Linked DNA regions of Anaerosoma tenue. The protein of the gene in region 1 interacts with the protein of each later gene in a pairwise test. Links are inferred from orthologs where the notes say so. Each region holds a gene or a part of one and is shown on either strand. Other genes may lie near its edges.

The links.
Region 2: the proteins of rpe (region 1) and eno interact in binary tests that used the Escherichia coli proteins (3 or more experiments, as listed by UniProt). The link is inferred for Anaerosoma tenue from one-to-one orthologs.

What each region holds. Positions count from the first base shown.
Region 1 is NZ_JALNTY010000001.1:248,313-259,312, forward strand. What follows is about bases 1-2,849. They hold rpe (ribulose-phosphate 3-epimerase), read left to right. Parts: upstream 1-1,012; coding sequence 1,013-1,687; downstream 1,688-2,849. Other genes in these bases: MSB02_RS01210 (NAD(P)H-dependent glycerol-3-phosphate dehydrogenase), read left to right, coding at 1-1,007; MSB02_RS01220 (riboflavin synthase), read left to right, coding at 1,720-2,385; MSB02_RS01225 (hypothetical protein), read left to right, coding at 2,693-2,849. Outside these bases: more of MSB02_RS01225, read left to right, coding at 2,850-3,307; MSB02_RS01230 (cysteine desulfurase family protein), read left to right, coding at 3,304-4,467; tRNA 2-thiouridine(34) synthase MnmA, read left to right, coding at 4,464-5,489; MSB02_RS01240 (histidinol-phosphatase HisJ family protein), read left to right, coding at 5,486-6,307; MSB02_RS01245 (Nif3-like dinuclear metal center hexameric protein), read left to right, coding at 6,297-7,418; MSB02_RS01250 (zinc ribbon domain-containing protein), read left to right, coding at 7,405-8,124; MSB02_RS01255 (ribonuclease HI family protein), read left to right, coding at 8,124-8,594; 6-carboxytetrahydropterin synthase QueD, read left to right, coding at 8,598-8,969; MSB02_RS01265 (M28 family peptidase), read right to left, coding at 9,000-10,205; MSB02_RS01270 (metal-dependent transcriptional regulator), read left to right, coding at 10,397-11,000. UniProt on the Escherichia coli protein: Catalyzes the reversible epimerization of D-ribulose 5-phosphate to D-xylulose 5-phosphate.
Region 2 is NZ_JALNTY010000004.1:137,795-153,374, forward strand. What follows is about bases 6,550-9,458. They hold eno (phosphopyruvate hydratase), read left to right. Parts: upstream 6,550-7,312; coding sequence 7,313-8,605; downstream 8,606-9,458. Other genes in these bases: mazG (nucleoside triphosphate pyrophosphohydrolase), read left to right, coding at 6,550-7,228; pyk (pyruvate kinase), read left to right, coding at 8,666-9,458. Also shown: MSB02_RS10270 (DUF554 domain-containing protein), read left to right, coding at 1-561; nth (endonuclease III), read right to left, coding at 607-1,263; mfd (transcription-repair coupling factor), read left to right, coding at 1,432-4,860; MSB02_RS10285 (peptidylprolyl isomerase), read left to right, coding at 4,872-5,762; more of mazG, read left to right, coding at 5,786-6,549; more of pyk, read left to right, coding at 9,459-10,060; MSB02_RS10305 (FtsB family cell division protein), read left to right, coding at 10,199-10,744; MSB02_RS10310 (DUF501 domain-containing protein), read left to right, coding at 10,744-11,223; MSB02_RS10315 (Ppx/GppA phosphatase family protein), read left to right, coding at 11,220-12,173; MSB02_RS10325 (cobalamin B12-binding domain-containing protein), read left to right, coding at 12,387-13,049; MSB02_RS10330 (tetratricopeptide repeat protein), read left to right, coding at 13,046-14,218; MSB02_RS10335 (cellulase family glycosylhydrolase), read left to right, coding at 14,215-15,580. UniProt on the Escherichia coli protein: Catalyzes the reversible conversion of 2-phosphoglycerate (2-PG) into phosphoenolpyruvate (PEP). It is essential for the degradation of carbohydrates via glycolysis.

The DNA.
Region 1 (11,000 bases):
TCGGCGCGGGCTCGTGGGGCACCGCCGTTGCATGGCTTCTGGGAGAGAAATCCGTGGACGTGACGCTCTGGGCCCGCGAGCCGGAGATCGCCGAGGGCGTGAACGCCGACGGCCACAACCCGATGTTCCTGCGTGACGTGACGCTGGGTCCTGCGGTGAGCGCCACCGCCGACCTGGCCGAGGCGATCGATGGCGCGGGCGCCGTCATCGTGGTCACGCCGAGCCATGGCGTGCGTGGTGTGGCCGAAGTGATGAGCCAGACGCTTCCTGACGACGTGCCGGTGATCAACCTCGCCAAGGGCGTGGAGCAGAACACGCTCATGCGCATGACGCAGATCCTCGAGGAGGTCGTCGGCAACCGCGAGCGTCTCGCCGCGCTGTCGGGCCCCAACCACGCCGAAGAGGTGTCCAAGGGGGTCCCCTCGGCCACCGTGGTGGCGGCCTACGACGAGTCGGTGGGCCGCATGTTCCAGGACCTCTTCATGGCGCCGACGTTCAGGGTGTACACCAACCCCGACGTGGTGGGCGTGGAGTTGTGCGGCGCCTCCAAGAACGTCGTGGCGGTGGCCGCTGGCATGGTGGACGGCCTCGGCTATGGCGACAACACGAAGGCGACGCTGATGACGCGCGGACTTGCCGAGATGAGCCGCCTGGGTTCACACCTGGGCGCGAATCCGATGACCTACATGGGCCTTGCGGGCATGGGCGACCTGATCGTCACGTGCACCTCGCGGCACAGCCGCAACCGCGGTCTGGGCGAGTGGGTGGCCGGCGGCGGCACCGTGGAGAGTTACGCCGCGGAGACGCACATGGTGGCGGAGGGCGCCAAGAGCGCTGTGGCGCTCGACGACCTCGCTGCCAAGCTGGAGATCGAGATGCCGATCACCCGCCAGGTCCGCGCGATCCTGTACGAGGGCCACATGGCCTCGGAGGCCGCATCGATCCTGATGGGCCGCGCGGCGGTGGACGAGTTCCACGGCATGGGCCTCGTCGAGGACGGGGAGTGAGGCGCATGGGCCACGAGCTGTTCATCGCGCCGTCGATCCTCTCGGCAGACTTCACCAGACTGGCCGAGGCGGTGGCGCTCGTGGAAGATGCGGGCGCCGATCTGATACACGTGGACGTGATGGACGGGCGGTTCGTCCCCAACCTCACGATCGGCCCGCCCGTCGTGCGTGAGCTGAAGCGGGTGGCGCGACAGCCGCTGGACGTCCACCTCATGGTGGAGGATCCCGACCGCACCGCCGGGTGGTACGTCGACGCGGGCGCTGACATCGTGACGGTGCACATCGAGGCCGCGGTGCACGCGCACCGCACGCTCTGCGCGATCAGAGAGGGCGGGGCGATGGCGGGCATCACCCTGAACCCGGGCACGCCCGCATCCGCGATCGCCGAGGTGCTGCCGTATGTGGACCTGGTGCTCGTGATGAGCGTGAACCCCGGATTCGGTGGTCAGTCGTTCATCGAGTCCTCGATAGCGAAGGTCCGCGAGATCGTACGGATGTGCAGGGATGCAGGGGTGTCGCCCCGGATCGAGGTGGATGGCGGGATCGACCCGCACACCGCGCCGCGGGTCGTCGACGCGGGCGCCGACACGCTGGTCGCCGGCAACGCCATATTCGGGCAGCCCGACCCGGCGGCGGCGCTTGCGGAGCTGCGGAGAAGCGCGCTGACCCGCAGCGTGTGAAGCGTGTCCAGCGAGAGGAGCGTGTGCCACCTATGTTCACAGGCCTGATCGAGTGCGAGGGCGTGATAACGCGCGCAGACCGCGTGGGCGGCGGCATGCGCCTGGAGGTCTACGCGCCGGAGTTCGGTCGCGACATGCAGATCGGCGACTCGATCGCGGTGGACGGCGCACAGGTGAAGGTCGTCAAGTTCATCAGGGGCGCGTTCCTCACCGATGTCGACGCGGATACGCTGGGAGGCACCACGCTCGGTACTCTCGAGCAGGGCCAGAAGGTCAACCTCGAGCGCGCGCTGCGCCTCTCCGACAGGCTTGCCGGCCATCTTGTGGCAGGTCACGTGGACGGCATCGGACACCTCGAGATGCGACAGCCGGCCGGCAAGTTCACCGTGTACCAGTTCCAGGCCCCGCCCGAGGTCATGCGCTTCGTGGTCGAGAAGGGCTCGATCGCCGTGGACGGGATCTCGTTGACCGTCGGCAAGCTGGGCGGCGGGGGTTTCACGGCGGCGGTCGTGCCGCAGGTGGAGTCGTCGACCACGCTCAAGGACAAGGCGATCGGCGGCGGCGCCAACCTCGAGGTGGATATGCTGGCCAAGTACATCGAGCGGTTCGTGTCGGGCTACCACGGGGAGGCGGACTCCTCGAGCCACAGGCGCGGCCTCGGCGAGATGTTGCGGGAGTTCACCGAAGGAGGCCGGTAGGGGCATCGGGGAGAAGAGAACGCCCGGTCGCCGTTTCCGGTGCCGGGCGTTCCGCGGGGCGATCCAGTGGGTTCTCACCACCCTGTGGCTATCAACCGTGGATTACCGTCTGTGTCAACCTCCGGAGGTCATCCGGGAGGGAACGTCACCATAGCAAAGCCGTCAGCGGCCGCACAAGCGACGGTACGTTCGATTCGACGAACGGTCGCGGACACGCCTTCAATGGCCGTGAGGCCGTGTCCGACGATTTGCGGGCCGCCGCTGTACGGTAGGCTACGGGACACGCCACCCGACGAGAGGACCGCGCGTGCCGAGTGGGCCTGACGACATCAGAGCGCGTCGGGAGCAGGCAGATGGCTGCTCCGACATCGTCGAGCGCGCACGTGCGACGAGGCGTACCGTCGTGGAGGCCGCCCCGGATGCGCTGGTGGCGGCTCCCACTCCGAGATCGAAGGCCGCCGAGCGCCAGCGTCGGGAGTTCCGTGCGCGGGTGGACGGTCTTGGAGGTGCGCTCGGCTTCTCGGTATCGCCCGACGGCACGTGGACATCCGCCTCGGGCCTCGAGATCGTCACGCGTGTGAGCGAGCGGCCGGTCACACTCGCCGCCGCCGCGCACTTCGTCGAGGAGCTGTGTCGCCGGGCGCGAGGACGTACCCCCGCGTGCTCGGTGCTGTTCGTGGTGGAGAGCGTATCGAGCGCGGAGATGTTCCAGGTCGCGGTACGGCAGCGCGCGTGCCGTGGCACGGTGCGCGTGGTGGCCGTCGACGAACTCGAAGACGTGGCCGCCGGGTGGTCATCGGGGGTTCTTGATGCCGAGGACGTCATCTCCTCTATCACGCCTGTGGCCGCGATCGATGACGTGCCCGAGGCGGGGTCATCCGCATCACCCGACGATGGAGCCGGACAGGACGGTGCATCATGACCGAGCGGTCTTCCCGTGTCTACCTCGACTATGCCGCCACCACTCCCGTGGATCCTCGCGTCGTCCGTGCTGCCGCCGAGGCCCTCGAGCGCTACCCGGGTAACCCGAGCTCGCTCTACCGGGAAGGGCGGGAAGCACGGCAGGCGCTCGAGGCGGCGCGCACGGACATCGCGCGGAGGATCGGAGCCGCACACCCCGACGAGGTCGTCTTCTGCGGCTCGGGCACGGAGTCGGACAACGCGGCGGTCATCGGGATCGCGCGTGCGGCCGTCGCCGCGGGTCGCGGGCCGCACGTTGTCATCTCGGCGTTCGAGCATCATGCGGTGCTCGCCGCCGCCGAGCTGCTCCAACGCGAGGGGCTCACCGTGGAGCGCGTAGCGCCTGATGGCGACGGGATGATCCCGCCGGAAGCCGTTGCGGCAACCGTGAGGGACGACACGGCTCTCGTTTCGGTGATGCACGCCAACAACGAGGTGGGCACGGTGCAGGATATCGCCGCTATCGCCCGCATCGCGCACGAGCACGGCGCGTTCGTGCACACGGATTCCGCCCAGTCCCTCGGCAAGATCGATGTCGACGTCTCGGCGATGGGCGTCGATGCGCTCTCGGCGGCTGGTCACAAGATCTACGCGCCCAAGGGCACCGGGGTGCTGTACCTGCGCTCGGGCGTACCGTTCGAGCCGCTGCTGCGCGGGGGCGGTCAGGAGGACGGGCGCCGTAGCGGCACCGAGAGCGTGGCCGGGGCCATCGCCTTCCGGGATGCGCTGCGGTACATGGACGAGGAGCGGCCGACGGAGCGGGAGCGGCTCGCCGCGCTCCGCGACGCGATCGAGGCCGGATTGCATGAAGCCGCGGGTCCCACGGTCGTGCATGGGGGCACCGGCCGGCGGGTCCCCCATCTCACGAGCATCGGGGTACCGGGCGTGGATGGGCAGATGCTTCTGCTCCACCTCGACGACGCCGGTTTCGCGGTGTCCACGGGAAGCGCATGCTCCTCGGGGAGCTCGGGCGGGAGCCATGTCCTGCGCGCGATGGGGGTGCGCGGTGAAGACCCGTACGGCACGCTGCGGGTCACCGTGGGCAGATGGACGACCATGGATGACGTGGAGCGCTTCGTCGAGGTGACCGCGTCCGTCGTGAAGCGGTTGCGTACGCGATGACCGGCGCAACGTGGTGGGCGGCCCTGTCGGGGGGCGTTGACTCGGCTGTAGCGGCGCTGCTCGCTCAGCGCGAGGGGCGTCGAGTGGCCGGCGTCACGCTCCGATTCCTCGACGGCGACGAACAGGTGCGTGAGGCCCGACGCGTGGCGGACGCATTGGAGATCGAGCATCGCGTCATAGACGTGCGCGAACGGTTCGCCTCAGAGGTCATCGGGCCCTTCATCGATGCATACGTCGCCGGGCTCACGCCCAACCCGTGCGTGGGCTGCAACGAGACGATGAAGTTCGGCGCGCTCCTGGACTGGGTGCGGGAAGAGGGCGGGGCGGGCGTGGTGACCGGCCACTACGCCCGTGTGGAGCAGACGCTCCGCGGCCCGAGGATCTCGCGCGCTCTCGACGAGGCCAAGGACCAGTCGTATTTCCTCTACCGGCTCGATCCGGGGTTGCTCGGGCGCATCGAGTTGCCCCTCGGGCGGCTTGCGAAGGCAGAGGTGCGGGCGGAAGCGTCTCGTGCGGGGCTGCCTGTGGCCGAGCACCCGGAGAGTCAGGACGTCTGCTTCCTGGACGGGCGCTCGGCAGGGGAGTACGTGTGCGCCCACCGGGCGGCTGCGTGCCGTCCGGGAGACGTGGTCGATCTCAGCGGACGGCCGATCGGCACGCACCGGGGAATCTGCCACTACACGGTGGGACAGCGGAAGGGCTTGCCCGGTGGCGAGGGCCCGCTGTACGTGGTGCGGGTGGACGCCGAACAGAACGTCATCGTGGCGGGACCGCCTGAAGCGTGCGAGGGGACGCACGTGGACGTGCATGATGCGATATGGCATGGCGACCCGGCCGACGACGTGACGGTGAAGGTCCGTGCGCGGATGCCTGCGGTACGGGCCCGCGTGGTACGCTCGGCGGGCGGGCTGGCGATCGACTTCGAGTCGCCTGTCTGCGCCGCGCCCGGGCAGGCGGCGGTCTGCTATGCGGGCGACGTGGTGGTTGGCGGCGGCACGATCGCAAAGGGGTCTACGGGATGATCGATCTTCACGTGCACACCTGGCGGTGCCGTCATGCCGAGGGCACGCCGGACGAGTACGTGCGCGCTGCAGCCGCCCGCGGCGTGAGCACGCTCGCGTTCACCGAGCATCTTCCGCTTGCTCCGGAGATCGCCATGACCGTGCCGGGCGCCGAGCGCTATGCCATGCCTCTGGATGAGTTCGGGCGCTACCTCGACGAGGTGGCCGCGGCCGCGGAGCTGGGGAAGGCGCTGGGGGTGGAGGTCCTCAGCGGTATCGAGATCGACGCAGTGCCCGCAGGCCTCCGCCATGCTCGCGAACTGTGCACGGGGCGCCGGTTCGATGTGGTCCTGGGGTCGGTGCACTTCATCGACGGGTGGGCCTTCGACGACCCGGCGCGACGTGACCGGTACGCGGAGTGGGACGCCGACGCTCTATGGGAGCGGTACTTCAGCGATGTGGTTCGCGCAGCGCGCACCGCAGATGTCGACGTGATGGCGCATGTCGACCTCGTGAAGAAGTTCGGTGTGTGGCCGGAGGGTCCCACCCGCGACCTCTACCGCTCGCTGGCGCGGGACCTGGCCGACGCGGGCGTGGCCGTGGAGGTGAACACGGCGGGTCTGCGCAAACCGTGCGCGGAGATCTACCCGGGGCAGGACCTGCTTGTCGAACTATCCAGGGCGGGAGTCCCGGCGACCATCGGTTCGGACGCGCATCGTCCCGCCGAGGTGGGCGCCGGAGCCGCCGAAGCGGTGGCGGCTCTCAAGGGCGCCGGGTACCGGTCTGTGGTGGTCTTCCGTGACCGGCGACCGGAGGAGGTGGGTATCGATGAGCTCTGAGGAGGCGTTGACCGTCGCCGCGCTGGTCGGCCGGCTCGAAGAGGCGTTCGACCCGGCATGGGCCGAGGAGTGGGACCGGGTGGGCCTGATCTGCGGCGATCCCTCCGCGCGTGTGGAGGGCGCCCTCGTCACGCTCGATGCCACCGCCGAGGCGGTTGACCGTGCCGCCGCGCTTGGCGCGAACGTCCTCGTGACGCATCACCCGCCGTTTCTGGAGGCGCCCGACACGTATCTCCCGCAACCCGGGCCGTCGGGGACGCTGGTGGTGGCCTTGGCCGCCGGGGTGTCGGTGACGAGCTTCCATACGAGTCTCGATCGCGCTCCCGCGGGTGCGGACGCGCTGTCTCAGGCCTTGGGGCTTACGATCGTCGGTCCGCTCGAGCGCTCAGCCGAGCCGGTCACCGTGATAGTGACCTACGTGCCCGGGGAATCGGCGGAGGGTGTGCGGGCCGCCCTGGCCTCGGCGGGAGCGGGGCGGCTGGGCCTCTACGAGAAGTGCTCGTTCGAGAGCGAGGGAACGGGACGTTTCGAGCCGGCTGCAGGCGCGGATCCGGTGGTTCAGGCGGGGCCGGCGGGCGTGCCCGAGGTCCGTGTGGAGATGGTCGCTCCGCGCAGCATTGCGGCGCGCGCCGTCGAGGCCGCTCGTGCGGCGCATCCGTACGAAGAGCCGGTCGTGCTCGCGCTGGAGGCCCGCAGGGCACGGGGTGCGGCGCGTCTCGGACGCATCTGCTCGTGGGAGGGCGACGGCGGGGTGCTGGAGCTCGCGCACAGGGTGCGGGAGCGCCTTGGCGTCACCCCGCGCGTATGGGGCGACGTGGAGCGCACGGTGGAGCGGATCGCCGTGGCCAACGGGTCCGCCGGTTCCCTGCTCGGCTATGCGCTCGACGCGTGCGATGTCTGCATCGCGGGTGAGGTGCGCTATCATGACGCCCTGGACGCCGTGGCTCGTGGCCTGACGATCATCGAGGTCGGGCACGACGCATCGGAGTGGCCGCTCGTGACCGTGCTCGGCAACGAGGTGCGTCGGTGCGCCGGCGGCGGCGTCACCGTGACCGTTGAGCAGCCACAGATGGCGTGGCGGACCGTGGAGGACGCTGATGACCGAGGGTGAGACCCTCCTTGCGTTGATGGAGCAGGACCTCGCGATCGCCCGGGCCGTGAAGGCTCTCGACGAGTTGCCTGAGAAGGCCGCGATCCTGCAGCTCCGGCATCGTCTCAAGGAGATCGAGGGCGTGGCCGAGAAGGCCCGTGCGTACGTGCAGCGGGCGAACGCCATGGTGGCGAAGAGCGCTGACGAAGTGCAGATGGTGCAGGCCAAGATCGACGCGGAGCAGGCGAAGGTGCTCTCCGGTCAGATCACCGACTCCAAGGAGCTCCGCAACCTCACGCGTGAGATCGACGCGCTGTCACGCCGCAAGGACCAGCTCGAGCGCGAAGAGCTCGGGTTGATGGAGAAGGCAGAGTCCGGTGAGGCGCAGCGAGCGAAGGTCGACGCCGCGCTCGAGGAGGGCCGCGCCAAGGAGGCGGACCTGATCGAGCGCTACAAGTCGCGAGGCGGCGAGATCCAGACGGAGACCGCACGGCTGCGGGCCGAGCGCGACGCCATAGCACGAATGCTCGACGGCTCCGTTCTCGCCCGGTACGAGCGTTTGCGGGAGGCCAAGAAGGGTGTCGCGGTGGGCGCGCTCAAGGGCGCTCTGTGCACTGCATGCCGCACGGAGATCCCCGCGGGCGAGGTCCAGGCGCTTCGAGCCGGGCCTGAGGTAGCCGAGTGCCCCAACTGCAAACGCATGCTGGTGATCGTAGGGGACGCCTGATGAGCGACGTTTGGATGGTGAACACCGACGGCGGCTCAAGGGGCAATCCAGGGCCCGCTGGAGCCGGCGTGGTGGTCCGCGATCCGTCCGGCGAGATCGTGGCCCGCGGCGGCAGCTATCTCGGTTCCGCCACGAACAACGTTGCCGAGTACGAGGCCATGCTGTGGGGTATGCGCGCCGCCCGCGCGCTCGGGGCGACATCGCTTCTCGTGCGGGCGGACAGCGAGTTGATCGTGAAGCAGATGCTCGGGCAGTATCGCGTCAAGAACGAAGGTCTCAAACCGCTCTTCTTGCGAGCGCAAGAGTTGAGGCGCGCCTTCGAGGATGTGACGTTCCAGCATGTGCGACGCGAGGCCAACGTGGAGGCCGATGCGCTTGCGAACGAGGCGATGGACGCACGCGCCGATGTGGGCGATGCGCCGGAGCCGCCCGAACGCGGCGCGACGACGCTCTTCGGCGAGGGGTGCTGAGTCATGTACGACCTGATGATCCGCGGACATTTCGATGCCGCGCATTCCCTGCACGGGTATCCGGGGGAGTGCCGGAATCTTCACGGGCACACCTGGGATGTCGAGGTGGTCGTGCGCGGCTCGGAGCTTGACGAAGTCGGCATCGTGTACGACTTCAAGACGCTGAAGGCCGACCTTCAGGCTGTGCTCGAGCCGCTCGACCACGCGTATCTCAACGACGTCCCACCGTTCGACCGCAGCAATCCGACCGCGGAGAACCTCTCACGCCATATCTTCGATCGGCTGTCTGAGCGCGTCGGACCCCGGGTGAGCGTGGTGGAGGTCGCCGTGTGGGAGTCGCCGGTCGCGCGAATCACCTACCGGCCGGGGGAGTAGCCGGGCGAGCGGTCCGGGTCCGGTAAGGAGTCAGAGGCTCTCGATAAGGTCGGCCATGAAACGGGCCGTCTCCGAGAGGATGTCCGGATCGAGCAAAGACGGCACATCGCCCGGGGTATGCGCGTGGTCGTGCATCACGGCATCCAGGTCCGATGACGTGAGCGCCACGGCTGGTACGCCCCGCATGGCGAACACCATATGGTCGCTGGCGGGCCACGACGGACCTGCGGCGATATGCGGGAAGCCTTCTGCCAGCGAGGCGAGAAGCACCTCTGTCACCGAGTCGATGCCGTAGCCGGAGTACGCGGTGGGACCTCCTGCCAGCCCGGCGGCGTCGACATTGACGGCCAGCCGTACGTCGGTCAGATCGGGGCGTACCGCAAGATACGCGAGCTCGCCGGGAGCCATCGCGTGGTCCTCGCCGTTGAACGGCACGAACTCCACCGTGGGACCGACACGCCGGTCGCGAAGCAGATGGGCGGCCGCAAGCAGCACGGCGACGCCGGCTGCGTTGTCGATCGCACCCGGCGTGTCGGGTTTGGTGTCGATGTGCGCGCACACGACCACGGTGCCCGCATCGGGGCGGGACCCCGGCCGGACGCCGATGATCTGGACTCCCTCGGAGGGGCGCGTCTCGGAGTCGATCCTCACGTGCGCTTGCTCCCCGTCGTGTTCGGCAAGTGATGCGCCATCGCTCACGTGCAGGTACGCGTGCGGCACTCCGAACCCCGACTCCTCGATGAGCGGGAACGGCGACATGGCGGCCGTCATCGCACTCCGGTCGGTGGCGGCGATGATCGCGAGCGGTCGAACCGCTTCGAGCGCATCAAGGATCGCCGCGTGCCCGGGATCGATGTAGAAGGGGTAGTCGCGGGGTGTGAGCTGCTCGAGGGCGATGTCACCGCACAGCAGGAGGACCGCGTCCGGAGCGATGGCGCTTGGGATCTCATCCGCGGTGCGCACCACTGCGAGCCTCCCTGTGCCATGCACCCGGGGGGAGAAGGGCCCTGGATGGAGCTGGCTTCGAAGCCCCGCCACATCCACGCTCGCCGTACCGTAGCGCCACTCGGGCACCTCGAACGCCACCCGTTCGACCGCAAGCCCGCATTCACGCATGCGTTCCGAGACGTGTTCGACGGCCGCACGGTTGCGCTCGGTCCCGGGACTGCGGTCGCCGGGGTCGCAGAGGTCGGCGATGTCGCGGGCGATCCGGCGGGCGAGCGCGTCTGTCGTCACGTGTGCTCCTGTCGGGTGTGGGTGCGTCCACATCGGGTATTCCCAAAGAGTGTCACGCGGTCTCGGGCCGTGGGGCGGCGGCACCGTGTATGCGTCGTCGGCATCCTCTGTGATTAGCCTTCATTAACGTGAGCGTCGTGTGTATACTCACCCGGACGGCTTCTTCGTGCGACTTCCATAAGGTGGTTGTGATGACCAGTGCGACCCTAGAAGAGTACCTGGAGACCATCTACAAGCTCGCCGAGCGTGGACCGGTGCGGCCGGGACAGATCGCCGAGTTCATGGGTGTCTCCGCTCCCACTGTCACGGCCACCCTGGGCCGGTTGCAGACCCGCGATTTGATCTCACGTACCGACGACGGGGCTGTGGAGCTCACCGCCTCAGGTCGCCGGGGCGCTCTCGACATCATCCGCCGGCACCGGCTCGCCGAGCGGTTCCTGGTGGACGTCCTCGGCCTGTCATGGGACGAGGTGCACGACGAGGCGTGTGAGCTCGAGCACGCCCTCTCGCCGAAGGTGCAGGACGCCCTGGAACGCTTCATGGACAACCCCGACGTGTGCCCGCACGGGCATCCGATACCTAGCGCCGATGGTGCGATCCGCGCCCAGACGGGCGGGCCTCTGTGCGATACGGGCAGCGGCGAGGAGGTCCGGATCGTGAGGATCGAGGACGAGGACGGCGAACTGCTCTCGTATCTCTCTTCTCTCGGCATGTTCCCCGGGACCGACGTGCGCGTGTGTGACGTCGCGCCGTTCCGTGGCCCGCTGATGGTGGAGGTGGGGGACGCGCGCTATG
Region 2 (15,580 bases), on another replicon or contig:
TACTCGGCACTTGTGCTCGTGGGCGCGCTCGTGGTTGGTTCGATCACCGGCGAGGCGATGCGCATCGAGCACTACCTCGAGCGTTTCGGTCTGTGGCTTCAGGAGAAGGCGTACCGCGCGCCGATGCTCGCGCCGGGCAAGGTCGACCAGCCGGGGGAGAAGGGGCACACGCTGGTGGAGGGTTTCGTTGCGGCGAGCCTGCTCTTCTGCGTGGGCGCGATGACGGTGCTTGGCTCGCTTCAGGACGGGCTCGGCGACCCGTCGCTCCTCTACCTCAAGGCGCTGCTGGACGGGATCGCCTCGATGGCGCTCGCAACCACGCTTGGCGCGGGGGTCGGGCTCTCGGTCATCCCCATCCTCCTCATCCAGGGCGGTATCGTCCTGGCTGCCACGGGTGTGGAGCCGTACATCACGCCCGCGGTGGTGGCTTCGATCGAGGCGGTGGGAGGCGCGCTGATCCTCGCCATCGGCCTGGACCTCGCGCAGATCAAGCGGCTTCCTGTGGGGAACATGCTGCCGTCGGTCTTCCTCGCGGCGTTCCTTGCGCTGATCCTCGTGTGATCCCGCGCGTCGGCCGCCCGAGAGCGCCCGGATGGACGGCCCGGCTCAGGCCTGCTCGCGCCACCCGTTCACGGTGAAGGCGCTCGGGCACAGGTCGGCAAGCGCGCACTGACCGCAGATCGGCCGCTTGGCGTCGCAGATCGCGCGCCCGTGTTCGATGAGCCGGTATGTGAGCGCTCCCCACTCTTCGCGGGGGAAGAGCGCCATGAGGTCGCGCTCCACCTTGTTCGCGTCCTTCTCCGATGAGTAACCGAGTCGGTGCGCCAGCCTGAACACGTGCGTGTCGACCGCGATCCCCTCGGCCTTGCCGAAGGCGTTGTACAGCACGATGTTGGCGGTCTTGCGCGCCACGCCCGGGAGGGTGAGGAGGTCTTCCATGGTGTCGGGCACGCGCCCGTCGTACTCGGCCACGATACGCTGTGCGGCGCCGATGATGTTCTTCGTCTTGTTCCGGAAGAAGCCGGTGGGGTGCACGATCTCCTCCACCTCGGCGGGGTCAGCGCCCGCGAGCGCACGCGCGTCGGGGAACCGATCGAAGAGCACCGGCGTGACCTTGTTGACGCTCACATCGGTCGTCTGTGCCGAGAGGATCACCGCCACGAGCAGCTGGAAGTCGCTCTCGAACCGCAGGGCGATCTCCGCGCGGGGATAGAGCTCCTTGAGCAGGGCATCGATCTCGGCGGCGCGGGTCTTGGTCGTCATCGGTCCTCCACGTGCAGCGGGTGCTCGTGTACATGGTACCTGACCGGCGGTGCCGGGCGGCAGGGCGATGCCGCGATTGACCGGGCAACCGGTGCGCCGTACACTCGCACCCGCTGCCCGCCCCGGTACGCCGGATGCGGGTCATTCGTGTTGTCTGGAGTGTGGAGCATGCCGGTGACATCCTTCTACACGGTGCTCGCGCCGTCGCTCGGCTCGGAGCCGGTGCTCTCTCGTGCGCTCGAGCGGCTCGGCGAAGGTGAGGACGCCACGCTGGCCGCGCCCGGTCTGGCGCGTCCTGTGCTCACCGCGGCGGCAGCTGCGGCGCGGAGCGGGCCGATCCTGGTGGTGGTGCCCGGTGAAGACGCCGCGGCGCGGTTCGCGAGACAGATCGCCACCTACATCGGGCACGATCGCGTACTCCATTTCCCCGAGCGGTCCGACACCCCCTGGGACCGGACGGCCCCTGATCTGGAGGCGGTGGGCGCGCGGGCTCGGGCGCTCTTCTCGCTCGACAAGGGCCGGCGGGTCGTTGTGGTGGCGAGCGGCAGGTCGCTCCTGCGGGCGCTTCCGCCGCAGGGCTCGCACGTATACGAGCCGATAGGGCTGGCCGCAGGCACGACCGTGGACCTCGGCGCGACCGTGGACCGGCTCGTGCGTATGGGGTACGAGCGCGTCGACACGGCCGAAGAACGCGGGCAGTTCGCTGTCCGAGGGGGCACGCTCGACGTGTTCGGCTCGGATTCCTCACACCCCGTGCGCGCCGAGCTCTTCGGCGATGAGATCGAGACCCTGCGCCGCTACGTCCCATCCACGCAGCAGCACATCGGCGACTCCGGGCCCGTGGAGGTGTTCCCGTGCCGCGAGGTGGCTCCCGGCACCCGTGCCGGCGGGAACGCGCGACGCGCGTTCGGACAGGCCGCGCGCTCCAACGAGCAGCTTGCACACGACCTGGAGCTCATCGAGCAGGGACAGACCTTCAACGGCATCGAGCAGTATCTGCCGTGCCTTTACAAGTCGACCGGCTCAGTCCTCGACTACGTCTCGCCGGGTACGCTCGTGGTGGTGGCCGAGCCGCGCGCGATCTTCGATGACCTGGTGCGTGCGCGGGGCGACATGGAGGCCCGGGCCGACGCGGTGGGCCGTGTGCTCGACGGCCTGTTCCTCAAGCCGGCGGACATCGACCTGGGCGGTCATCAGCGTCTCACTTTCCTGTCGGTCCTCCGCGCGGGGGGCGCCGCGGACGGCGAAGTGGTAGTACGCCGTCCGCAGGTGGGACGGCGTGAGGAGTCGTTCGCCGCGGGCCTGCGCGCGCTGCTCGACACGGGCTACCGGGTGGTCGCCTGCGTGCGGGACAGGCAGGGCCGGGAGCGTCTGTCGGCCGCGCTCGTGGGCGCCGGGATGTCGGTGGCGGAACTCGGCGGGTCGCCGGACGAGTTGCCGCACGGCGTCGTATCTCTCGCCGTGGCGGACGTGCCGTCGGGATACGTGGTGCCCGCTGCACGCCTGGCGGTGATCTCGATCGACGATGTGTTCCCGCGGGCGGCCGAGCGTAAGCGACAGGCGGCCGACCCCACGAAGCTCACCTTCGCATTCGGTCCGGGAGACTACGTCGTGCACGAGGTGCACGGCATCGCGCTCTTCAAGGACATCGTGCGTCAGTCGGTGCTGGGCTCCCAGCGCGACTACCTGCTCCTCGAGTACGCCAAGGGCGACAAGCTCTACGTGCCGGTGGAGCAGCTCGACCGCGTGACCCGCTATGTTGGTCCCGAGGGCTCGGCGCCGCGGGTCACGCGGCTGAACACCGCCGACTGGTCCAAGGCCACGGGCAAGGCCCGGAAGCAGGCGCGGAAGCTGGCGTTCGACCTGGTGGACCTCTACACGAGGCGCGCGGCGGTGACCGGCTTCGAGTACGGGCCGGACACGCCCTGGCAGCGGGAGATGGAAGCGGCCTTCCCGTTCGAGGAGACGCCCGACCAGTTCGCCGCCATCGCCGATGTGAAGGCGGACATGGAGAGCGACCGGCCGATGGACCGTCTGGTCTGCGGCGACGTGGGCTATGGCAAGACGGAGGTCGCGATCCGCGCGGCGTTCAAGGCGGCGCAGGCGGGCAAGCAGGTGATGGTGCTGTGCCCCACGACGATCCTGGCGCAGCAGCACCACACCACGTTCTCCGAGCGGTTCGAGCCGTACCCGGTGCAGGTGGAGGTGCTGTCCCGTTTCCGCAGCAAGGCGCAGCAGGCCCAGGCGCTCGAAGGATTCGCCTCCGGTACGGTGGATATCCTCATCGGCACCCACCGGTTGCTCAGCAAGGATGTCGTACCCAGGGATCTCGGCCTGGTCATCGTGGACGAGGAGCAGCGCTTTGGTGTTGAGCACAAGGAGCACCTGAAGAACCTGCGCGAGCAGGTGGACGTGCTCACGCTCACTGCGACGCCCATCCCGCGCACGCTGCAGATGTCGCTCTCGGGTGTACGCGACTTCTCCGTGATCGACACGCCTCCGGCCGACCGGTTCCCGGTGAAGGTCCATGTGGGTGAGTACGACGAGGAGGTCGTGTCCTCGGCCATCCGCACCGAGCTCCAGCGCGGCGGCCAGGTGTACTACATCTCCAACCGCGTGCGCGGGATCGAGCGTGTGGTGGAGCGCGTGCAGGCGGCCGTCCCCGAGGCGCGCGTGGGCGTGGGGCACGGCCAGATGTCCGAGCACCAACTCGAGCGTGTGATGGAGAGCTTCGCCGCCGGCGAGATCGACGTGCTGGTCGCCACGACGATCGTGGAGTCGGGCATCGACAACCCGCACACGAACACGCTGATCATCGACGACAGCCATCGCCTCGGCCTGGCCCAGCTGTACCAGCTCAAGGGACGCGTGGGCCGTTCGCACGTGCGCGCGTACGCGTACTTCCTGTTCCCGCGCTCGCAGATGCTCACCGACCAGGCGTACGAGCGCCTCACCGCGATCCAGGAGCACAGCGAGCTGGGGAGCGGCATCAAGGTCGCGATGCGCGACCTTGAGATCCGCGGCGCAGGCAGCCTCCTGGGCGCCGAGCAGAGCGGCAGCGTGAGCGCGGTGGGCTTCGACCTGTACGCGCAGATGCTCCGCGAGGCTGTCTCGGAGATCCGCGGGGAGCCGTTGCCGGCGCATCCGGAGGTCCGCGTGGATCTGCCCGTGGCAGCGTTCCTGCCGGAGGAGTACGTGCCCGAGACCGACGAGCGTGTGCTGCTGTACCGGCGCATCGCCGCCGCCACCACGCCCGAGGCGGTCGAGTCGCTCGGCGCCGAGATCGAGGAGCGGTACGGGCCGCTCGCCGGGCCGGCGCGCGAGCTGCTCGCCATCGCCCGCATCAAGGCGACCGCGGCCGAGCTCGGCGTCACCAACGTGTCGCTCGCGCGACACCGTGTCACGATCACACCGGTCTCGCTCTCGGACCAGGAGCGAGGGGTACTCGCCGGGGACGGTGCGGTGTACGTCGCGCGCTCTCGTTCTGTTCATTTTGTGGAGATGCCGGGAGAACCGCCCGCAGCCGCGGCTCTGCGCGCGTTGGGTGCTATACTCTCCGCAGTCCACGGCCCTGACAGCGGCCATCACGAACCCTAGGGAAAGGCATCATCGTGCGAACCATCCGCGGCATCGCCGCTCTTCTGCTCGCCACCGTTCTCATCGGCGCGGTGGCCGGCTGCTCGTCCACCGACGCCGTAGCGCGCGTCAATGGCGAGGAGATCACCCGTGCCGAGTTCGACACCATCTATGAGCAGATCCTCGCCCAGTCGGGGGGGCAGCTCGACGATGAGACCGCGCTTGCATACAAGAAGCAGCTGCTCGAGATGATGATCGACTCGGCTCTGATCACCCAGGAGGCCGAGGAGCTCGGCGCCGATCTGAGCGAGGAAGCCGTGACCGAGCGCCTGTCGCAGCTCATGGGCGGGGCCGACGAGGCCACGATCGAGGAGCAGATCACCGCTGCCGGGCTCACGGTCGAGGACGTCCGCAAGAGCGTCCGCGACCAGCTGGCGAACGAGTTCATCCAGGAGAAGGCCGCCTCGGAAACGAGCGTCACGGTCGTTCCGCAGACCTACTCGCAGCTCTCGCACATCCTCGTGTCGGACGAGGCCCTGGCGAATGAGCTCTACGATCGCGCCACCGACGGCGAGGACTTCGCGGCTCTCGCATCGGAGAACTCCTCGGATACCGCGAGCGCCATCGATGGCGGCAACCTCGGGTGGGCGCCCACCAGCGACTACGTGGCGGAGTTCGCCTCTGCCGCTGACGCGCTCGAGGTGGGAGAGATCAGCGAGCCGGTCCAGTCGCAGTTCGGGTGGCACATCATCCTGAAGGTGGCCGAGGCCGCCGAGGGTAGCGAGATCAGCGAAGCGCCCGCGGACCTGCAGGCCATGCTCGCTGCGGGCGGCTCGGAGATCGCGCTGCAGCAGTACGTGGCTCAGCTGCGTGCGGACGCCGACATCGAGTACCTCGACGAGAGTCTCGCACCGAGCGAGTAGCGGTCGTCCGGGAGGGGGCGGTCTTGGGGACGATAGCCATCGTCGGGCTCGAGCCCGACGCCGAAGGCATGCCCGACGTGCGTGCGGTCGCGCGGTTGCGTGACGCCGACACGGTGGTCGTCCCATCCGCGACCGGAGCGCCCGCAGCGGCTCTCGGATCGCTTGGGATACCCGCGGTGTCCCTCGCCGAACTCGGACTCACGGAGCGCGCCTCGACCACCGACGTGGTCGAGGCGCTCCTGCGTTGCGCCGCAACAGGAGACGTGGCCTTCGTGGCGGGAGCCTACCCGTTGGTGCGCGAAGGGCTCATCTCGGCGGTGCTTGCGCGCGGGCGCGGCAGCGTGGATGTCTTCCCCGTGGCCTCGCCGCTCCAGGTGCTCGTGCTCGCACTCGACGTGGACATGACGGCAGACCTCGAGATCGTGGACGCCGGCGCGGTGTCCGGGCTCGACCTGCGGCGCGACACACACCTGATCATCACCGGTGTGGACAATGCGCTCGAGGCACGGTCGGCGGCGTCGTACCTGCGCGGCTTCTATGCTGCCGAACATACGGTGGTGGTGGCCAGCGGGCTCGAGGGCGGCGGGTTCGAGCTCACGAGGACGACGCTGGACGAGATCGCATCCCTGTCAGGCGTGCCGAGAGGCAGCGCGCTGTACGTCTCCCCGAGCCGGATAGAGGCCCCCGGGGGCTTCCAGGAGCTGGTGCGTATCATCGCCGTGCTCAGGGGTCCTGACGGATGCCCGTGGGACCGCGAGCAGACCCATGCATCACTGGCGCCGCACATGATCGAGGAGGCGTACGAGGCGGTCGCGGCCATCGAGGCGGCCGACCCCGACGCGCTCGCTGACGAGCTCGGCGATGTGTTGCTCCAGGTGGTGCTGAACGCGCAGATAGGCGCCGACGACGGCTCCTTCACGATCGACGATGTCATCGCTTCGATCGTCACCAAGATCCGCCGGCGGCACCCGCATGTCTTCGGCGAGGTGAACGTGGAGACCGCCGAGGAAGTGACGCGCAACTGGGACGCCATCAAGCGCGGGGAGAAGCCCGCGCGCGGTGTCCTCGGCGAGGTGCCCGCGTCGTTCCCCTCCCTCATGCGTGCGCAGAAGATCTCCCGGCGGGCCGCCGCCGCGGGCTTCGAGTGGGACGACATCGATGGCGTGTGGGCCAAGGTGCACGAGGAGATCGATGAGCTGAAGGCCACGCAGGCGGGCTCGGCCGAGGCCGAGGAGGAGCTTGGCGACCTGCTGTTCACGGTGGTGAACGTCGCGCGGAAGATGGGCATCGACGCGGAGACTGCGCTCCGTCGCACGTGCGAGAAGTTCACGGCGCGGTTCGAGGATATGGAGCGCGCCTCCTCGGAGGCGGGACGGCCTCTCGACGGGCTCACGGCGGACGAGTGGGACGGACTGTGGGAGGGCGCGAAGCGCGCCGAGCGTACTGGGGAAGGTTCTGGTCAGTAGCGGTGTGACCGCTCTGCCGGGCGATGGGCGCCCTGCGGTGGTGCGGGCCCGGGCAGCGCGGCCGAACGAGACGGAGGAGCGGGAATGAGCTTCATCACGGACATCATGGCACGGGAAGTCCTCGACTCCCGGGGCAACCCGACCGTCGAGGTGGAAGTGGTCCTCGACGACGGCAGTTGGGGCAGGGCCGCGGTGCCAAGCGGCGCCTCCACGGGCGCCTTCGAGGCCGTCGAGCTCCGCGACGGGGATTCGGCCCGCTATCTGGGCAAGGGCGTGCTCACTGCTGTGACGAACGTGAACGAGATCATCGCTCCGGCGCTGCTGGGCGTGGAGGCAACGGACCAACGCGCGGTGGATGCGGCGCTGCTCGACCTCGACGGTGCCCCCAACAAGGGCTCGCTCGGCGCCAACGCGATCCTGGGTGTCTCGCTCGCCGTGGCCAAGGCGGCTGCGCAGAGCTGCGAGCTCACGCTCTACTCGTACATCGGCGGGTGCAACGCAGCGGCCATCCCGGTCCCGATGATGAACATCCTCAATGGCGGCGCGCACGCCGACAACAACGTCGACCTGCAGGAGTTCATGGTGATGCCCGTGGGCGCCGGCAGTTTCGCCGAGGGCCTGCGCATGTGCGCCGAGATCTACCACACCCTCAAGAAGGTGCTGCACGACCACGGACTCGCCACCGGGGTGGGGGACGAAGGCGGCTTCGCGCCGAACCTGGGCAGCAACGAGGAGGCGCTCCGGGTGATCTCCGAGGCCGTCACGACGGCCGGTTACAGCCTGGGCGAGCAGATCATGTTCGCGCTCGACCCTGCCTCCACCGAGTTCTACGACGCGGATCGCGGCGTCTATGTGCTCTCCGGAGAGGGCCGCGAGCTCACCAGCGCGGAGATGGTGGAGTTCTGGGCCGATCTCGTGGATCGGTACCCGATCATCTCGATCGAGGATGGCATGGCCGAGGAGGACTGGGACGGCTGGAAGCTCCTGACGGACCGTCTGGGCGACCGCGTGCAGCTCGTGGGCGACGACCTCTTCGTCACCAATACCGAGCGTCTCGCTCGCGGTATCGAGATGGGCGCAGCGAACTCCATCCTGATCAAGCTCAACCAGATCGGCTCGCTCACCGAGACGCTCGAGGCGATCCAGATGGCGCATCGTGCGGGCTACACCACCGTGATCTCACACCGTTCCGGCGAGACGGAGGACACGACGATCGCCGACGTGGCGGTGGCGGTCAACGCTGGTCAGATCAAGACCGGAGCGCCCGCGCGGAGCGATCGCGTTGCCAAGTACAACCAGCTGCTGCGTATCGAGGAAGAGCTCGGCTGCTCGGCCACGTATCCCGGGCTGGGCGCGTTCACGAACATAGACCGCTAGCGCGAGGCCGTGCCGGCGCCCTGAGTCGGGCAGCTGGCATGGCATAGGCAGGCAGGTGCCATGCGTCGGACGAAGATCATAGCCACGCTGGGGCCGTCATCGGATGACGCCGACGCGCTTCAGGGGCTTGTGGACGCCGGCATCGACGTGGCGCGGCTCAACACGGCCCATGCCTCGTGCGCCGTGCTGGAACGTCAACTGCACGCGATCCGGACCGCCGCGAAGGCATCCGGCCGTCACGTGGGGGTCATGCTCGACCTGGGTGGCGCGAAGCTGCGTCTGGGCGAGGTGGCCACGGGTACGCTGCTGGCCGAGGGCGAACCGTTCGTGCTGCGCGCGGCCGGAGGCGCCGGGGATCGCTCCGGCGCCGTTGTCACCCATGCAGGGCTTGCCGATGACGTGACGCCTGGCGACCGCATCCTGATCGACGATGGCCGGATCGAGCTTCGCGTGACCGCTACCGCGCCGGGCGAGGTGCATACCGTGGTGGTGAGCGGCGGGCCTGTCTCGAGCCGCAAGGGTGTGAACGTCCCCGGAGTGCGGTTGAACGTGGAGGGGATGACGCAACGCGACCTCGACGACCTGGCCTGGGCGCTCGACATGGGTGTGGACCTGGTGGCGCAGTCGTTCGTGCGGTGTGCCGAGGATGTCGTCCGGCTGCGGGAGGCGATGGGTGACCGGGCGGTGCCGATCGTCGCCAAGATCGAGAAGCATGAGGCGCTCGACGACCTCGAGCGCATCGTGGACACGGCCGACATCGTGATGGTCGCGCGCGGCGACCTGGGCGTGGAGACCTCGCCCGAGGCGGTGCCTGTGGCGCAGCGCCGCATCGTGGCCGAGTGTCATCGCACCGGAACACCCGTGATCGTGGCCACCCAGATGCTCGAGTCGATGACCTCGGCCATGCGCCCCACGCGGGCGGAGGCGTCCGATGTGGCCAACGCCATATTCGACAGTGTCGATGCTGTGATGCTCTCCGGGGAGACGGCGATCGGCGACCACCCCGTGCACGTGCTCGCCACGATGGACCGGATCGTGCGCGCAGCCGAGGGCGCTGGCGTGCGTGAGACGGTACGTCCCGGGCGGCGAGCTACCGACGTGGCTGCCGCGGTGAGCGGCGCCGTGTGCGATCTCGCCGGGAGCCTCGATCTTGCGGCGATCGTGACCGTGACCCAGTCGGGCGCCACGGCGCGCAAGGTAGCGGCCCATCGTCCGGACACACCGGTGGTCGCAGCGACGCCCGATGACGTCGTCGCCAGGCGACTCACACCGGTGTGGGGCGTGCGTCCGCTGGTCATCGGCGCCTACGACTCGACCGATGGCATGGTGACCGCTGCGGTGCAGGCGCTCAGGGATGCGGGGGCGGCGCAGCCGGGGGAGATGGTGGCGGTCACGGGTGGCGTCGCGGTGCATGTGACCGGTTCGACCGACTTCATCCAGGTCTGTGGTGTGTGACAGGGCCCCTTCCATATCAGCCTAAGGTTGAGATAGAGGGTTTCTCCACACCCGACGGCGGTGCTATGATGGTCCACACAGGGGCGTCCGCCCCACCAGGACAGTCGTCGGCCTTGTCACACCACGGATCGCGTGCCCATGGCTACAGCACGAACGCAGAAGCGGGTCTCGACGAGCAGCGGAACGACCACCTCACGCAGGGGGTCGGGTCGCCGCACGGCGTCCGCTCGCACCTCGAAAGCGCCCACCCGGAGCAAGAAGCGCGGCTCCGCGGCCCCTAAGCGGGCCGGCGCCACCGGGGCCAAGAAGGCCACACGACGCGCGCGTCTGCCGCGGTGGGTCACACCCGCTCTCCTCTCGGTCACCATCGTGCTCGCGGCGTGGACTGTCTACCCGGTCCTCCGTATCCAGTACCAGCACGAGCGCGAGCTGCAGACCCTGCAGGCCGAGCTCGACGGCCTCAAGACCCGGAACGAGACGTTGCGGGAGCAGGTCGACCGGCTGAAGACCCCCGAAGGCGTGGAGCAAGCGGCACGTGAGAGTCTCGGCATGGTCAAGCCGGGTGAGCAGGCGTATGTGGTGACCGGCGGGACACTGGGTGAGACGTCGGCGACCGTGCTCGTGGACGGCGAGCCCGAACCGCCGCTGTGGCAGCAGGCGCTCGACGCGCTGTTCGGTCTCTGATGGCCGACGACGCCCGCACCGTGGCATGGCAGCTTGGACGACCGCCGCGCGGCTCCTGGCGCGTGGCGGTGCGCTGTTCGTACGCCTATCCGGTGGTGATCGCCACGGCCCCCGACGGCGATCCGCCGTTCCCCACGCTGTACTACCTCACGTGCCCTCATCTGGTCAGGGCCGTATCTGCGATCGAGTCGCGTGGAGGGGTGGCCCGCTGGCGCGATGCGCTGACGCGGGATCAGGCCCTCGCGGAGCGGCTCGATGCGGCCGATGCGGCATACCGGGCGGCGCGTGCGGCCGAGGCGGGCGGCCCGGATCCCTTCGCGCGCGTGGGGATCGCCGGGCAGCGCGATGTCCGCGGAGTGAAGTGCCTTCACGCGCACGCGGCGGCGTTCATCGCCGGCATCGACGACCCGGTGGGTGCGGGTGTGCTCGCGGATGTCGCGCTGGAGTGCGATGACCGTCGTTGTGAGGAGGCCGGATGATGGGTGCGGAGCGACGCGCGGCGATCGACATCGGAACGGTCACGGCACGCCTGCTCGTGGCCGATGTCGTGGACGGCGAGGTGCATGAGGTCGTGCGCCGGTCGCGCATCACACACCTCGGCGAGGGCTGGTCGAGCACCGGCGTGCTGTCCGCGGAGGGGATGACGCGGGTCGCCGACGCCGTTGCCGGGTTCGTGGTCGAGGCGCGGGAGCTGGGCGCCGCACGGATCGTGGCCGTGGCCACCTCGGCATCGCGTGACGCCCGTAACAGCGACGAGTTCCTCGAGCGGCTGGAGGCCGCGGGGATCCGTCCGCAGATCATCAGCGGCAGCCGCGAGGGCTACCTCACCTTCCTTGGCGCCACCTACGGCATCCGTGACGAACGCGTGATGGTCGTGGACGTGGGCGGCGGCTCCACCGAGATCGTGCTGGGGACCACGTCGGTGGCCGATGGACGCCGGCATGCATCCATCGAAGCGGTGCGCTCGGTGGACGTGGGCTCCCGCCGGATCACCGAGATGTTCCTTGAGAGCGATCCGCCCGCGCGTGACGAGGTGGAGCGCGCATCGGCGTGGGTGGCGGACGAGCTCCGTCCGTTCTTCAGCGCGTTGCGGGAGCGGCCCGCCGAGATGGTGTCGGTGGCGGGCACCGCCACGAGTCTTGCGGCGATCGAGCTCGAGCTCGACCCGTACGACCCCGAGCGCGTGCACGGCTATCGCCTCAGCGGCTCGTCCCTGCTCGACACGCTCGACCACCTCGCACGGATGACGCTCGCCGAGCGGCGGGGCGTCACCGGGCTCGAGCCCGACCGCGCGGGGGTGATCGTGGCGGGGGCGATCGTGCTGCAGTCGGTGCTTGCGTACGCCGGGCTCTCTTCGACGCTCGTGAGCGAACACGATATCCTCTACGGCATGATGCTGGACCCGTTCGATGACGGCGGGGCCGGATGAGACGGCGGTGTATCCGAACTGGTACAGGAGGGGGCCTTAAAAGCCTCTGGCCGTAAGGCCGTGTGGGTTCGAATCCCACCACCGCTACCAAACGGGCACGCGCGTGGTGCGCGTTGTAGTGACGGCAGGACGGCCGCGCCGTCCGGGTACCGTACCCGGACGTCAGTGCGGCCGACAGGTGCGGGGCGTCTCGCACGGGCAGGAGGGTGACGGTTGGCCGCGGAAGCAGCGGCACGACTCTATCAGGCGTTCATCGACCAGGATCCGGCCTCGGCCATCCAGGTGGTCGAGAGCGTCCGGTCGTCCGGGGTGGCCCAGGACGCCCTCTTCGACACCCTGTATGCCCCGGCTATGGGCATGCTCGGCGGCGCCTGGGCATCCGGCGCGATCGACGAGATGGCGTTCACCCAGGCATCCGTGGTTGCCGAGCAGATCGGCTCGTTCGTGATGCCTCCGGCGGCAAAGCGCGACACCGGCGTCACGGCGGTGGTGGGCACGGTCCACAGGGATATGCATTCGATCGCCCGGACCATCGTGGCCGCCACGCTCAAGGAGGCCGGATACCGCGTCAACGACCTGGGTGCCGATGTCCGACCCGCCGACTTCGTGGAGCGCGTGCAAGAGACCGGCGCGCGGATCGTGATCGCGTTCGCCGAGACGATGCGCACGGCGCGCTCGGTGGCGAGCATCAGGGACATGCTCACAGCCGAGGGCGTGGACGGCGTCGTCCTTCTCGTAGGCGGCGGTCCGTTCGCGGCAGATCCCGCACTGGCCAGGGACGCAGGCGCCAACGGCGTGGTCACCGGGGCCGAGAGCGCGCTCAGGCTCATGAACCGTGTCGCCCGCGATCTTGCATCGACCGGCGGTGATGGATGATGGCAGGCCGGCCGAGCGCAGCGGAGCAGGCGGAGACCCTCGCACGCCAGGGCCAGGTGGGCGCCGCTGTGGCCGCGTGCTACGAGGCGCTTGCGATCGACCACGGCCAGCCGCGCGTCCGCGCCCTGCTCGCGCATCTGATGCTCGAAGGCGACTTCTACGACGAGGCCATTGCCGAGGCCACCGCAGCGATCGAGGCGGACCCCGATTGCTCGCCGGCATACCTCGCGCTGGGCCTGGCGTACGATCGCCGGGGCGGCATGTGGGACCAGTCCGTCCTCGTCTGGCACGAGCTTGCCGAGGTGGCGCCCGATCTGGTGACCGCTCACGTGCAGCTTGGCGAGGCGTTCTCCGCGGCCGCCTTCGAAGAGGAGGCGGTGGAGAGTTGGCGTCGTGCCCTCGACCTCGACCCCAAGGAGTCGCGGGCCACCTACAACCTGGCCATCGACAGCCTCAAGCGCGAGGGGATGGCGCTCGCCCTCCCGCTGTTCCGTCAGGCCGGCGAGCTCGATCCCAGCCAGGACGAGCTCTTCTTCGCACTCCTCGGACTGAAGGACGCCCCGGTCGTGCAGGTGGATCCGGCTCGCGTGAAGCCCAACCGCGACGCCCGGGTGGGGGCGGCGGGGCTCGCGCTCAAGGCGGACGACTTCTTCACCGCCGCCGATCTCGTGCGTCTCGCGCTCGACGAGCAGCCCGACGACGCCGAGGCGCTGGCGCTTGCGGCGTACGCGTACCTCAAGCAGGAGGCGGCCAACGAGGCGATGGCCTGCGCGGTGCGGGCGCTCTCGCTGCAGCCCGACCTCGCAACGGCGCTGTACTGCCTCGGGGTCGTGTATGCGCGACGGACCGGGCTCAGCCGGCATGCGGCGAGGGTCTTCATCGCGCTGGCCAAGCAGGCGCCGTCGCACTCGCTCGTCCACGTGCTTCTCGCCGAGTCGCTGCTCGGCCTGCAGCGCTACGAGCAGGCGGGCAAAGCCTACCGCCTCGCCGTACGTCTCGACCCCGCGTGCGTCCGCGCCCGTTTCGGACTCGCGGCGGCCTACCTCACCGAGGGGCGTCACGCCGAGGCGTCGTGGGAGATCCGGCGCGCCGCCTACTACGACACCAAGCGCCAGGGGCTCTTCTGGCGGCTGTACGACGAGTACGTCGCGGGAGGTGACGACCAGTGAGCGGCAGTCCATCCGGACCCGGCGCCGCGGAAGGCGGCGCGCCGGCGGCCGCGGCCCCGGTGCGGAACCCCTTGTTCCCGGTAGGGGTCGACCTCTACCCGCTCGATGCCGAGCGCGCCTCGTTCAGCGACTGGTATGACCGCGATCTCGCTGACGACTTCACGGCGATGGCGGAGGCGCACTTCTCCCTGGTGCGCGTGTTCGTGTCGTGGAAGCTCTTCGAGCCGCAGGTAGGCCAGTACGACGACGAGGCGATGGACAGGCTCGGCTCCGTGCTGGAGGGCGCGCGTGCGCACGACCTCCGGGCGATCGTCACCTTCTTCGCCGACGATCGTCTTGCCGAGATGAACGAGGTCCCCTGGGCGAAGAAGCGCGACCCGCGGACCGACGACTATCTGATCCAGCGAGAGATATCGCTCGTGCAGCGTGTGGTGAACCATTTCCGAACCGACCCCGCCGTCTGGGCCTGGGAGCTCGGGAACGAGGCGTTCTTCACGGGATTCGAGACCGAGGAGCGGCTCCAGGCGTGGGCCCGTACGCTCAAGGACGCGATCCGCGAGGTGGACACCGCCCGGCAGGTCATCCTGGGGGTCGGCGCCGAGACGCTCGTACGCGAGACCGGGGTGGATGCGCGCGAGACGATCGACGGCTTCGAGCACGCGCTCTCCCGCGTCACGGCGCCCTACCTCTCCTACATGGCCGAAGGGCCGCTCACGTACGGCCCCGCCACCTATCTCGACTCGTTCCTGCTGCGCGCGAACAACCGCACGCTCCCCGTGCTGGCCGACGGCGTGGGCGTCCACTCCCTCGACGGATCGGTCGCCGAGGAGGCCGCGTACGTGAGGACCGCGCTGTTCTCGACGGTGATGAACCGCGGCGCGGGCGTGGTGCTGCGGCGATGGCGCGACCTCGAGGCGGAGAAGCGCGAGCCGTACTTCCGCGATCCGTACGAGACGCTCGTGGGCGTCACCGGTCCGGACGGCGAGCCGAAACCCGTGCTCGAGGAGGTCCGCCGCTTCATCCGCGCCGTGGCGAGACTCGACCTGCGACGCTACGCGCTCGCGCCCGAACGTTCGGCGGTGGTGGTGCCCGCCGAGCGGTACGAGTCGCTTCCCTCGCTTGCGGGGTTGTACGACCCGCGCTCGTGTCTGCAGTCGTACATCGCCGCCAAGGAGGCGCACCTGCCGGTGACGCTCATGAGCGAGGGCGACGACCTGGACGGTTTCATGACGCTGTTCGTCCCGTCGGCGGGCAAGCTCTCGCCCGGAATGTGGAAGGCTCTAGCGGCCTTCGTGCAGTCGGGCGGTTCGGTGGTGCTGTCGTACGGAGGCGGTGACGCGGATCCCGCGCTCCGTGAGATAT